One region of the Erwinia amylovora genome, then DNA from elsewhere that is predicted to be linked to it. Evidence: predicted binding sites of a transcription regulator. Region 1 holds the regulator's gene; the other holds the start of a gene.
The links. Region 1 encodes ArgR, which controls arginine synthesis, uptake and breakdown. Its sites were predicted from a motif close to ANTGAATAAAAATACANT; they were not measured.
Positions count from the first base shown of each region.

Region 2: argA (amino-acid N-acetyltransferase) is a predicted target of ArgR. The motif match lies at 2,038-2,055, and genes of this name have one in related genera.

Region 1 is NZ_CP066796.1:350,708-357,481, reverse strand. Features, by position in the region: gene degS (outer membrane-stress sensor serine endopeptidase DegS) at 1-413, shown strand, start outside; gene mdh (malate dehydrogenase) at 462-1,397, opposite strand; gene argR (transcriptional regulator ArgR) at 1,842-2,312, shown strand; gene yhcN (peroxide/acid stress response protein YhcN) at 2,808-3,071, shown strand; gene yhcN (peroxide/acid stress response protein YhcN) at 3,183-3,452, shown strand; gene aaeB (p-hydroxybenzoic acid efflux pump subunit AaeB) at 3,665-5,623, opposite strand; gene aaeA (p-hydroxybenzoic acid efflux pump subunit AaeA) at 5,637-6,569, opposite strand; gene aaeX (p-hydroxybenzoic acid efflux pump operon protein AaeX) at 6,577-6,774, opposite strand, start outside.
Region 2 is NZ_CP066796.1:800,478-807,251, reverse strand. Features, by position in the region: tRNA gene JGC47_RS03630 (tRNA-Met) at 183-259, shown strand; tRNA gene JGC47_RS03625 (tRNA-Met) at 334-410, shown strand; tRNA gene JGC47_RS03620 (tRNA-Met) at 452-528, shown strand; gene amiC (N-acetylmuramoyl-L-alanine amidase AmiC) at 611-1,858, opposite strand; gene argA (amino-acid N-acetyltransferase) at 2,070-3,443, shown strand; gene JGC47_RS03605 (YagU family protein) at 3,634-4,191, shown strand; gene recD (exodeoxyribonuclease V subunit alpha) at 4,269-6,116, opposite strand; gene recB (exodeoxyribonuclease V subunit beta) at 6,113-6,774, opposite strand, start outside.

The DNA of each region.
Region 1 (6,774 bases):
GCAACGGTGAAACGCCCGAAGGTCTGGGCTTTGCGATCCCCACCAAGCTGGCCACCAAAGTCATGGAAAAACTGATCCGTGATGGTCGGGTTATTCGTGGCTATATTGGTATTACCGGGCAGGAATTCAGGCGTTTTAGCGGACCTGATAATGTTATGGAACACCCTCAGGGACAGGGTATTGTGGTCACCGAAATCAGGCCGGGTGGCCCCGCTTTTACCGCCGGTATGCAGGTCAACGATGTGATTACCCGGGTCAATGGCGCTGCGGCGGTGTCCCCATTGGAAACCATGGATCAGGTGGCAGAAATACGCCCCGGAACGGTCATCAACGTGGAAGTCAGTCGCAATGAGAAAAAGCTGACGTTACCCGTAACGGTACAAGAGTACCCGGAAGAAAATCAGAGCCGGTAACCTGGCTGCACCTGCCCCATCCGGCGATGGGGCAGAGAACGCAAAAGGCTACTTAACGAACTCTTCACCGAGCGTAATATCTTTTTTCAACGTATCAAGCATGTGGGTCAGTGCCTGTTGTTCAAACGCACTGAGTTTTCCGACAGGACGACGCTCAACAATGCCATTCTTACCCAACAGCAGCGGCTGCGAGAAGAAACGCGCATGTTCTCCGTCTCCTTCGACGTAGGCACATTCAACGACGTTGCTTTCACCTTTCAGCGCGCGTACCAGCGACAGACCAAACCGCGCCGCAGCCTGGCCCATTGACAGCGTGGCCGAGCCACCGCCAGCTTTCGCCTCCACCACTTCGGTACCCGCATTCTGGATGCGTTTAGTCAGGTCAGATACCTCCTGCTCACTGAGGCGGACCCCCGGGATCTGTGACAGCAACGGCAGAATGGTCACGCCTGAGTGACCGCCGATAACCGGGACATTCAGCGCTTCAGGCTGTAGACCTTTCAATGCGGCAACGAACGTATTGGCGCGGATGATATCCAGCGTAGTGATGCCAAAAAGTTTATTCCTGTCATAGACGCCGGCTTTTTTCAGGACTTCCGCCGCGATGGCCACCGTGGTGTTGACCGGGTTAGTGATGATACCAATCAGCGCTTCAGGGCTGGTGGCAGCGACCTGCTCAATTAAATTGCGCACAATACCGGCATTGACGTTAAACAGGTCAGAACGATCCATACCCGGTTTACGCGCAACGCCAGCTGAAATCAGCACCACGTCAGCACCTTTCAGCGCCGGGGTCGCATCTTCACCACTGAAGCCTGTAATTTTGACCGAAGTTGGGATGTGGCTTAAGTCAACCGCAACACCTGGGGTAACGGGTGCGATGTCGTACAGAGAGAGTTCTGAACCTGCCGGAAGCTGGGTTTTTAGCAGCAGGGCAAGAGCCTGGCCAATACCACCCGCTGCACCGAGAACTGCAACTTTCATCCTATACTCCTTATTATATTTTAAGCATTTTGCGTGCCGGGGAACCCCGGTAAGCCCGCTATGAGACAACTGAAGTGTACGCAAATCGGCGAATAGTGAGCCTCACCGCGCTTTGTTAACGCTAAGCGAGCGGGAGATAAACTCAGGCGGCCAACCCAGCGTCAGCTCCAGATATTCAGGGTATTACCGTGATTCGGCGTTACATTACACCCTTAGCGCTAACCAGAACAACCATCACATTATAACAATCCGTTCACTTTCTGCGCGCCAATGCACAGAGTCGGCAAATTCTTTTTCCCGGCAAAATTTGTTAGACTGCGCCGCCGTGCGGTGAGTGAGTGAGCCAATGCCACATTTGCAATTTGCATAAAAATTCATTTAATTGCATAATAATGTAAAATCCCACTGAGGGGATGGCTGAATAACCCATTTTATCGGTAACCTATGCGTAACTCATCAAGACAAGAAGACCTGATTAAGGCGTTTAAAGCCTTACTGAAAGAGGAAAAGTTCAGCTCACAGGGTGAAATCGTCATTGCCCTGCAGGATGAAGGATTCGAGAACATTAATCAGTCGAAAGTGTCGCGTATGCTGACAAAATTCGGTGCGGTGCGTACACGCAACGCTAAAATGGAAATGGTTTACTGCTTACCCGCCGGGCTTGGCGTACCTACCACCACCAGCCCACTGAAGAACCTGGTACTGGATATCGACTTCAACGACGCGCTGGTGGTGATCCACACCAGTCCGGGGGCAGCGCAGCTGATTGCTCGCCTGCTGGACTCGCTGGGCAAAGCGGAAGGCATTCTCGGCACCATTGCAGGCGATGACACCATTTTTATCACTCCGGCGCGTTCCTTTAGCGTAAAGCAGCTGCATGATGCCATCCTGGTGCTGTTCGAACAGGAACTTTAAACCTTCCGCTCCTCTGTCGCCCGCCATCGTACCGCGCTGCATAAGCCGGAGCGATCGGCAAACAATTCGCTGTCGGCAATGTTCTGGCATCAACCCGGCGACGGTAGCCATTCTCCGGTAATTTCCGGGCCAGTCAGCGGCCCTGCTCTCTTTGCGACATCCGAATTATCGCCGCCGGCATATGCTGCTGGCTGAAACGACTGCCCTTCATACTAAAGCCTGCCTTTCACCTCTTTGACAATGTGATCTACCGCAAATAAGCGCACAAATAGATAAATTATCCTGACATACTGTTTTTTAATACTTTTTGGCGAAAATGCGCAAAAAACAGGCGTTTTTGATAACCAGACGTCATTAAAAACACCGCCTCACGCCTGTAAAACACTTTAATATTATTAGCCTGCTATTAATTTTTTACGTTATTAGATCTATACTTGTTTCCGTGATGCAGATCAAAACAATCAAAAGTTAACAATCGTTGACGAGGGAAATCTCATGTACATCAAAACCACTATCGCGGCCTTTGGCCTGCTTTCTACCCTGTCATTTGGCGCATTCGCCGCTCAGTCTGTCAATTCGGACCAGACGAAAGGCCTGCAATCGATCGGAATAGTCAGCGTTAGTGGAGTTAGCGGATCGCCAATGGATATCCGTCAGGCGCTGAATGATAAAGCCCGTGAAAAGGGCGCCAGCGCCTACCGTGTTATTGAAAACTACCAAAACGGTAACTGGCACGCGACCGCCGAACTTTATCAATAAGCTAAGCGGTAATCTAAAGAATCAATCATTAAAGCTATGCGGTAATCCCAGGTATAAAAAATTGTTTTTCATCCCTTTAGATTACCGTGCAATAACTACTCTGGAGTCATCATGAAAACGACCTTCACAATTGTTGCCTTAAGTCTTGCTTCTGTTCTTTCATTCGCTGCCGGCGCGGCGGATCTGGTCACCAGCGAGCAGGTCAACCGCCAGAATCTACAGCCGGTAGGCACCGTCAGCGTTAGCGGGATCGACGGTACGCCGATGGAAATCCGCCACCAGCTTTCACAAAAAGCGGATCGCCAGGGTGCAACGTCTTACCGCGTAATCGAAGCGCGTACCGATGGTAACTATCACGCCACGGCCGAGCTTTACAAATAACCAACCCTCAAGCGGTGCATCAGCGCCGGTATTTTGCTGCCATTGCTCGTCCATCTGTTGCTGTAAACCTGGTGGAATATCACTTTAGCCCCGTACGCCGGGGCTTTTGTTTGTTCTCACTGCCGGGCGGAGCAGAAATGTGCAAGCCAGACGGAACACACGGAGGGGGGCCCCGCATCCTGTTACGGCTTCTCTGCCAGGCGCGGAAGAACTCAAACCTCGATCAGCGTTTGCTGATATTTCTTTAATACCATCGCCAGACGCGCAACGGGTTCAGTCACGCTTTGCGCGGCCTGATACTGCTGTAGCTTTTGCTGGTAAATGTCGAACTCGCCCAGCAGGCGCGCAAAGTCATCACGTCTCTTTGCATCGCTGCCTGCCGAGATCACCCGGTCGGCCGTGTGGCGCAGCTGCTGATGGAACGCTGACAGATCGGGGTTGATCGGCACGTCGGCAGCACGCAGTCGCTGGTGTGCGATGATCAGCGTCAGCGCCAGCCGGTACTTATTGATATCGCCTGGGAAGCTGTTCATCAGCATAAACAACTGCTGGTAAAGGGCAGGCAGATGGTTTTCTTTGCGCCGCACGGTATTCGTGGTCATCGCTGATACGGCGGCATACATAAAGCGATTGAGCAAAATGCGCCCGACACGCGCCTTAGAGGTATCGCGGATAAGCAGAATAACCAGCAGCGCGACAAAACAGCCGATCGCCTGGCCCAGGGCATTATCCAGAAACGGGCTGACTTCGAACTGCATCGGGTTGTCCAGCGTCAGGATATTGATAGTGCCCACCAGCGCGCCCAGAGCACCAATTTGACGCCGCTGGATAAGAAGACCGCTGATAAAGGCGATCAGCCCCAGCGCGATACATAAAAGCAGCATACTTTGCTGGGTATTCGGCATCACCACCATGTAGTAAAGCGATCCCAGCGGGATGGCGACGATCATGCCGTAGAGGAAATCTTTAGCGACCATCAACGGGTTAGGCATACGCATGGCCAACGAGGTAACAACGGCCAGCATCACCATTGCGCCACTGCCCGAAGTCCAGCCGGTCCACAGCCAGAACAGTGAGCCCACGGCGGTTGCCACAAAAGTACGTATCCCATTCACCAACGCATGCCGCGTTTCTGCCGAACGCATCTTCACGATCGGGTCAGCATTCAGCACCTCTCCCTCGCGGCGGCTGATACTGCTGTTAGTGTGGATCCCTTTCAGCAGCAGCAGGTAGCGGCTGGCTGCCCCAACCCAGCTGCTGATAGTCGCCGGGGTATTTTTACTGCCGCTGGCGGTGATGACCCGGCGCATCATCTTCATGCGTTGATGGATATCAGCAATGTTTGCTACCGGCTTTCTGAATAACAGCTGGAACTGGGGCGGAAGGTATTCAGGGTGGTTATTCTGGATCAGGAAGGTTTCAAAAGCCTGAGTAATGAGCGTCAATGACAGGGTATTAAGCACCTGCAGGCGCGGATCAATTTTGTGCCAGCGCCCGGCCTCCATCATCAGATGAGTACGCATTCCGTTAAGAGCGGTGGTGCGTCGTACCAGCCCGGCCCAGCATTTATCGACCTCTTCTTTATCAGCATGTTGCACGCACAGCTGCATCAGGCGGTACTGCTCCACCAGCAGCGCATCAATTTCGCGGTCAATGTCCTGTTTGATTGAACGCGGTGAAAACAGCATATCGGCGAGGATCGCACAGACAATCCCGATAATGATTTCACTACAGCGCTCTACGGCGAACTGCGGTGCCAGCAGCACAGAACCATTAGCATTCAGGCTGACCACAATAATCAGAGCGGTATAGCCCGCCAGCCCGAGGGCATAAGAGTTTTCAACTTTGATCAGCGAAGAAACCCACACGCAGCCCCCGGCCCAGATGCAGCACAGCAACAGCATCACCACCGGCGCACGGATGGTGGCAATCATGATCACCAGCGCGGCAATACAGCCAATAAAGGTGCCGATGATGCGCAGCATCCCGCGGTGACGCAGAGCGCCGGAAAACGGATCGCCCCCGGCAATGAAGGCGGTTCCCCCGCCCACAATCGCGGCGGTCATCACCGCCCAGCGTGGGGTTTCAAGATTGAATTCAAAACCGACAAACAGCGCCAGCAGAATAGCGAAGGTCAGTTTGAGCGGAAAGCGCAGACGATACCACAGCATGATCTGCCCCGCCTCAGCCAAACTCGCGCAGACGATGCATCAGCTTCATCAGCGGTGGCCTGTCTTTCGCCTGGCGATCCTGAGCCCCGGTCACCACCACGGTCGCCGTGGTTCCCGATGGGTAGAGATTACCCGGCTGCCTGTCAAGGTGAATACGTACCGGCACACGCTGCGCAAGGCGTACCCACTCCAGGTTGGAATCAATAGTCGCCATGCCTTTACTGTCAACGGTGCTGCTGCTGTTGGTCACGCCTGCGGCAATACTGTCAACCGAGCCGCGCAGCACCTTATTGCTGCCCAGCGGGGTAATTTCAACACGATATCCGGGACGAATACCTTCGAGTTTGGTCTCTTCCAAATAGGCCAGCACGTAGAATGAGTTCTGTTTGACCAGCGCTACCGAGGTCGATCCACGGGTAATGAACTCGCCGGTATAGACATTCAGGTTGGTGACCCAGCCTGCGGAGGGCGCTTTAATCACGGTACGCTCCAGGTCCAGTTTGGCCAGGTCGCGTGAAGCAACCGCCCTGGCCAGCTGGTGCTGCGTAGTCTGATAATCGTTGTTCGCCTGCTCTATGGCCTCGCGCGACATGGCAGAAACCCCCAGCTGGTTGCGGCGCCCGGCCTCCCGACGTTTCTCACTCATCACCGCCTGGTAATAGGCCACATCAGCTTGGGCTTCATCAAGCGCTTTCTGATAGCGCGGCTGGTCGATGCTAAACAGCACCTGGTTTTTCTGCACCAGCTGGTTATCGTGCACGCGTACTTCGGAGATCAGCCCGCTGACGTCGGGAGCGATCGCCACCACATCAGCGGCAAACCTGGCATCACGCGTCCAGGGTGATTCAGTGTAAAACACCCAGACGCGGAAGATCAGTACCATCGCCACGATAGCCAGCAGCAGCGTAATGGCGGTACGGGAAATTTTTCTTATTAGCCTTTTCACTATGACCTCAGACGAACATTCGGGATACAACGTAGAACAGACAGCAGAAGAGAGCGGTATTAAACAGGGCTGGATGCCAGACCCTGTCATAGAGTCCGGTTGGCGTAATCACACGCCGTATCAGCCAGAACAGCATCAGTGACACGATAATTTCAATAAAAATGGGGGGGAACGACATCCCAAACACGACAACAACCGGAAGTAC
Region 2 (6,774 bases), 450 kb from region 1:
CCTGCGCGAAGATAGCAAAGGCTCCACCATAAGAAAATGTGCCAGCGGAAAAAAGAACGCCAATATTAGTGCACTATTTCGGCATTTGGTTAAAAAACGCCAGCTTAAGTATGCTTTTAGACACTTAACTGCAAAAAGGGGTTGCAACAAAACGCATCAGGCGTATAGTGCGCTTCCACGGACGCGGGATGGAGCAGCCTGGTAGCTCGTCGGGCTCATAACCCGAAGGTCGTCGGTTCAAATCCGGCTCCCGCAACCAATGACTGAAGCTAATTCAGATTCAGTTCAGCAGTGAACAGAAATTGTCGTGATGGAAGCGACAAACCACGCGGACGCGGGATGGAGCAGCCTGGTAGCTCGTCGGGCTCATAACCCGAAGGTCGTCGGTTCAAATCCGGCTCCCGCAACCAATTTGCCGTCGTGGTGTGCAGTAATATAAGCGTTAACCGGACGCGGGATGGAGCAGCCTGGTAGCTCGTCGGGCTCATAACCCGAAGGTCGTCGGTTCAAATCCGGCTCCCGCAACCAATCAAACACCCTTCAGGGTGTTTTTTTGTATCTGAAGCTTATCAAATCTGCTAGCCGGGCAGGATCCTTTCCGCCCCAAGGGTTATTTTGCTGTTGCCAGCGCGGCGCCGTTAGCGAAATAGGCTTTAATTCCCGCCAGAATCGAATCCGCTACCTGATGCTGAAAACGCGTAGTGCGTAGTTTACGTTCCTCTTCCAGATTACTGATAAACGCCGTTTCCACCAGGATAGAGGGGATATCTGGCGCTTTCAACACCGCAAAACCCGCCTGATCGACGGATCGCTTGTGCAGGTGATTAATTTTCCCCATGCGCGCCAGCACTTCCCCACCAAATCTCAGGCTGTCGTTAATTGTGCGGCTTTGCAACATATCGAACATAGTATGGTCAAGATAGCGATCGCTCCCCATACTGACGCCACCAATCAGATCCGACTCATTCTGAGTCTGTGCCAGAAATCGTGCTGCGGTGCTGGTGGCCCCTTTGGTTGATAACGCAAACACCGACGATCCCCGCGCGGCACGGCGGGTAAACGCATCGGCATGAATCGAGATAAACAGGTCTGCGCGCTGTTTGCGCGCTTTCGCCACCCGCACTTTTAACGGAATAAAAACGTCTTCATTACGCGTCATATAGGCGCGCATACTCGGCTGCTTGTCGATCAGCGATTTCAGGCGGCGGGCAATTTTCAGCACCACGTCTTTTTCACGCGTTTTCTGCTTGCCAACGGCACCGGAATCTTCACCACCGTGACCGGGATCAAGCATAATGACGATTGGCCGATCCTTTCCGGCCTTACCGGGTAACGGGGCGGCCTCAGGCTGGCTACGCCCCAGATCGCCCTGATTGTAATCTTCCAGTAACGCCAGCAGCGGATCGTCATTGTGCTGCGGTCTTTGCACCGGATAGAGATCCAGCACCAGACGATTCTTAATCCCGGCGACCGGGGCAAGAGTAAAGATACGCGGCGCAACATTCTGTTTGATTTCCAGCACCAGGCGCACGGTATTCGGGTCAAACTGACCCACACGCACATTTTTGATATAGGGATCGTCTTCGCGCACCAGCTTCCCGACATCGTTCAACAGGCGATTAAGCTGGATATCGGCGATATCCACCACGACACGGTCGGGACTTCTCAGAGAAAACTGCTTATATTTCAGTGGTGCGTTGGACTCAATGGTCAGACGTGAGTAGGTGGATGCCGGCCAGATGCGGATTGCTACGACATGTCGGCTGGCGGTCATGCCTGTGCGGCTAACGCTCAACAGCCACAGTGCCCCGGCCCCTTGTAATAACCGTCGGCGGTTAAGGGAAGTTGAATCAGTCATGCCACTCCAAATGCTGTGATGTGTCTAATAAAAAGCCAAATAAAAAAATTGGCGAAACTCTAACGAATCCCCCCGGCAGTGTCACTTAGAAAAAACGATTAAATGTAGCGCGCCTGACAGGAGAAAATACTTTTTTCAGCGATGAATAAGGACAAATGCCACTTGCACCCGCGGCCATAAAAGAATAAAAATACACTTTTATCGAATAATAATGCATAGAGGGTTTACCGTGAAGGAACGTAGTACCGAGCTGGTTCAGGGATTTCGCCATACCGTTCCCTATATCAACGCCCATCGTGGTAAAACGTTTGTCATTATGCTGGGCGGTGAAGCCATCGGGCATGAAAACTTCTCAAGCATTGTCAACGATATCGGCCTGCTACATAGCCTCGGCATCCGCCTCGTGGTGGTATACGGCGCGCGCCCGCAGATCGATGCCAGCCTTGCCGGGCACAACCTGGAGCCGGTCTACCATAAACACACCCGCGTAACGGATGCCCCGTCGCTGGAACTGGTCAAGCAGGCTGCCGGTCGTTTGCAGCTGGATATTACTGCCCGCCTGTCGATGAGCCTGAATAACACCCCATTGCAGGGTGCGCATATTAATGTCGTTAGCGGAAACTTTATTATTGCCCAGCCGCTGGGCGTCGATGACGGTGTCGACTACTGCCATAGCGGCCGTATCCGCCGCATCGATGAAGAATCGATACATCGCCAGCTGGACAGCGGAGCCATTGTCCTGATGGGTCCGGTAGCCGTATCGGTCACCGGAGAGAGCTTCAATCTGACCTCTGAAGAGGTTGCCACCCAGCTGTCAATTAAGCTGAAGGCCGAAAAGATGATTGGTTTCTGCTCCGAACAGGGCGTAACGGATGCTGAAGGCCGTATTATCTCCGAGCTGTTCCCGAATGAGGCACAGCTGCGCATCGAAGAGCTGGAAACGCGCGATGATTACCACTCAGGTACGGTACGCTTCCTGCGCGGCGCGGTCAAAGCCTGCCGCAGCGGGGTGCGCCGCAGCCACCTGATCAGCTATCGCGAAGATGGCGCGCTGTTGCAGGAGCTGTTTTCACGCGATGGCATCGGCACCCAGATTGTTATGGAGAGCGCCGAGCAGATCCGCCGTGCCACCATTAACGATATTGGCGGCATTCTCGAACTGATCCGCCCGATGGAACAGCAGGGCATTCTGGTGCGCCGTTCGCGTGAGCAGCTGGAGATGGAGATTGACAAATTCACCATTATCGAGCGCGATAACCTGACCATTGGCTGCGCCGCCCTTTATCCCTTCCCGGAAGAGCAGATTGGTGAAATGGCCTGCGTAGCGGTACATCCTGATTACCGTAGCTCTTCACGCGGGGAAGCATTACTGGAGCGCGTGGCGTTGCAGGCGCGGCAGATGGGGCTAAAAAAGCTGTTTGTGTTGACCACGCGCAGCATTCACTGGTTCCAGGAGCGCGGCTTTGTGCCGGTAGAAATTGAGCGGCTGCCGGAAAGCAAAAAGCAGATGTATAACTACCAGCGGCGATCCAAAGTATTGATGGTCGATCTGCACGAAACCAGTGTTCATACCCGCCAGAGCTGATCGCTTTCTATGCCGGAGCCTGTAGTCCGTATGATGTTATTCGCCGGCAGTCAATACAGGCATTTCACCCGTGTTAATGGGCAGATAAGAACACTGAATTACCTACAGATGGCAACACAGGCAAGACAGGTAAGACAATTACTGACGGCTAACCCCCGTCTTTTTTCGATAAAAGCAAGGAAACTTTGTTATGAGACTAGATAAAATAAATCTGAAAATCATTGCGTGGAGCACCTTCATTGGCGGTTTTATCAGCTCTTTGGTAAAGTCCGGCACCGAAGCAAATATGCCCCCGCGCGTAGCCGGTGAGATATCGCCACCCGCAGCGCATATTGATGCCTGGCTTGGGCCACTGGGCATTAACGCCCATTCAATGGATTATGTTTATCAGGGCATCACGATCCCCGGTGCAGTCATGCTTTATCACTGGCTGTTCAGTTTCGCTTTTGCCTTTGCTTATGTCCTGCTATCCGCTTGCTGGCCCAAAGTCAGGCTGTGGTACGGCGCTGCCTATGGCTTAATCATCACTGTAGTGATGCACGGTTTGCTGATCCCGGCGCTGGGCTTTCGCCACCCGGCTTATTTAGACGGTAAAACCGGCTGGCTGTGGGAACTCAATGGCTATGAGCTATGGAGCGAGATATTGGGCCATATTGTGTGGTCTGTATCGATTGAAGTTAGCCTGATTGCAGTACTGGCTGCTTTCGCAAGGCCCATTAAAGGGCAGTGGTTTAGCAACGTTAAATAACAGTTTATACAGAAAATGCCCTGCCTTGCTGCCGGGCATTCTAACACGCCATGTTCCACACCCCGGCCCTGGCCTGGCTAAGAAGTAGCCCGGTTATTCAACCGTTCCACCAGCCCGCTACGGCGCTGCGTGCGTATCTTCACCGCACTGTTAAACACCGAACCGTCGGCATAAAGGGTTAGCTGCTGTTTGGCGCGGGTGATCGCGGTATAAACCAGTTCACGAGTCAGTACCGGCATCATCTGGTTAGGTAAAACCAGCAGCGTGTGCTCAAACTCCGATCCCTGTGACTTGTGTACCGTCATGGCATAGGCCGTATCATGCGGCGCCAGGCGGCTGGGCTGCACCGCCTTGATCGTGCCATCCGGTAACGGGAAGTACGCCTTCAGCTGCTGATCTTCATCCGGCATCGCGATGCCGATATCACCGTTAAACAGTCCCAGCGCCCGGTCATTACGCGCAATCATTACCGGGCGTCCTGCATACCATTTGCCGTTGAGTGCGATATCGCGGCGGATAAGCCCTGCCAGGCGCAGCGCCTGTTCAATACGCTCATTCAGCCCTGCAACACCGAACGGCCCTTCGCGCAGCGCGCACAGTAGCTGGAAGCGGCCAAATGCGGCCAGTACTTGCCCCGGTGTTGCTCCGGCATGCAGCAATTTCAGGTACTCACGGTAACCTGCAACACAGTCATCCAGCAGCTGCCGATAGTCCTCGCTGCTGCTTAGCGTATGGCGGCGGATGTCGCCGAAACCGCTGCTGAAGACCTGCTCCGCGCGATTAATCTGCCCGGCATTCACCGCCAGCGCCAGCTGGCCAATGCCGGAAGATGACGTGAAGCGGTAGCTTTTGCGCAGCAGGCAGATCGAATCACGCACCTCAGAGGCGCTGGCATCTTCGCGCCCCGCTACCTCGCAACCGGTAAGTCGCGTCAGCTCCACAGCACGCGGCGGGCTGTAGTCATCTTCCGCACAGCGGCAAATATCACCAATCACCGCTCCGGCTTCTACTGAAGCCAGCTGATCGCGGTCACCGAGGAAGATAACTCGTGCATGAGCGGGCAAAGCGGCAATCAGGTTAGCCAGCATCGGGAGATCCAGCATCGAGGCTTCATCGACCACCAGTACGTCAACATGCAGTGGATTTCCGGCGTGATAGCGCATGCGTTGACTGCCCGGCAGCGCCCCCAGCAGGCGATGCAGCGTCGTCGCCTCCAATGGGAAACTTCTCAGGATGCGATCGGCCAGCTGCAGCTGCCGCAGCGTATTACCGAGCGATTCCGTCAGCCGCGCCGCCGCCTTGCCGGTCGGTGCCGCCAGCTCGATACGCGGTGGCGCGGGCGATAATTCAATCAGGCTGGCAAGCAGCTTGGCCACGGTGGTGGTTTTGCCGGTCCCCGGCCCACCGGAGATCACCGCCACCTGGCGCGTCAACGCTACCGCTGCGGCGATTTTTTGCCAGTCATCGGGCTGCTGGCCGAAATAACTATCCAGCGTATCACGCACCCGCTTTTCCTCCAGATCCTGAGGATAATGCTGACGCTGAATAAACTGCGCGATTTTTCCCTCGCTCTGCCACATACGATGCAGGTAAAGCCGCTGTTGATACACCACCAGCGGCGTGGCCTGCTGGCCGTCACTGACCGCAGTTTCTGCCAGCAGCAGCGCCTGCCAGTCCTCCGGTTCGCCGGCAGCCTGCCACAGGGCCTGTGCCAGCTCCGGATAACGCCCGGCAAAAAAAGATTCAGGACGCAGCTGTGCCAACGGCAGACAAACATGACCTTCCCCGGCGTCGCGGCTGACCAGCGCCGCCGCCAGCATCAGCGCGGGCTGCTGTTCAGCCGCCACCATACGGGCAAACTGCACGTCAAGAGGGCGCAATAAGCGCTGGTACTGTGCCAGCTGTAAGGCTTCTGCCAGCGTCATACGTTACTCTCCGGGGGGTTAGCAAACAGTTGGTCGAGAGCGGTAACAAACTCCGGCTGCGGTCGGGTACAGTAAATACCGTTGCTGCCAGCCACGCCGTCCAGACCACGCAGAAACAGGTAGATAACGCCACCAAAATGAAGTTGATAGTCGTAATCAACCAGGCGGTGACGCAGATAGCGGTGCAGCGCCAGCGTATAGAGCTGGTACTGCAAATCATAACGATGCGCCTGCATCGCCTGAGCCATCGCCTCCTGGGTATAGGCGCTGCTGTCTTCGCCCAGCCAGTTAGACTTATAGTCCAGCAGGTAATATTTACCCTGCCAGCAGAACACCAGATCGATAAAACCTTTCAGCATGCCCCGAACCTGGTGAAAGTCGAGCGGCGGGCACGGCTGCGACAGCGGGTCCTGACGTACCACCCGGTCCAGCGCCTCTGACGTCAGCAGACGGGAGATCGGCAAATAGAACTGCAGCTCCGCCTTCCTCGCTGGTGCTGGCAGCTGATAAAGGCTGACGCCCGTCTCATTAAGCGGGGTTTGCAGGATGCGCTCAATCCAGTTGCGCATCACCGGCTGCCACTCCTCGCCCAGCGCCTGAGCGCTGAGTTGCTGCGCCAGCCACTCTTCATCCAGTGGGGCGCTGAACTCCAGCGTTT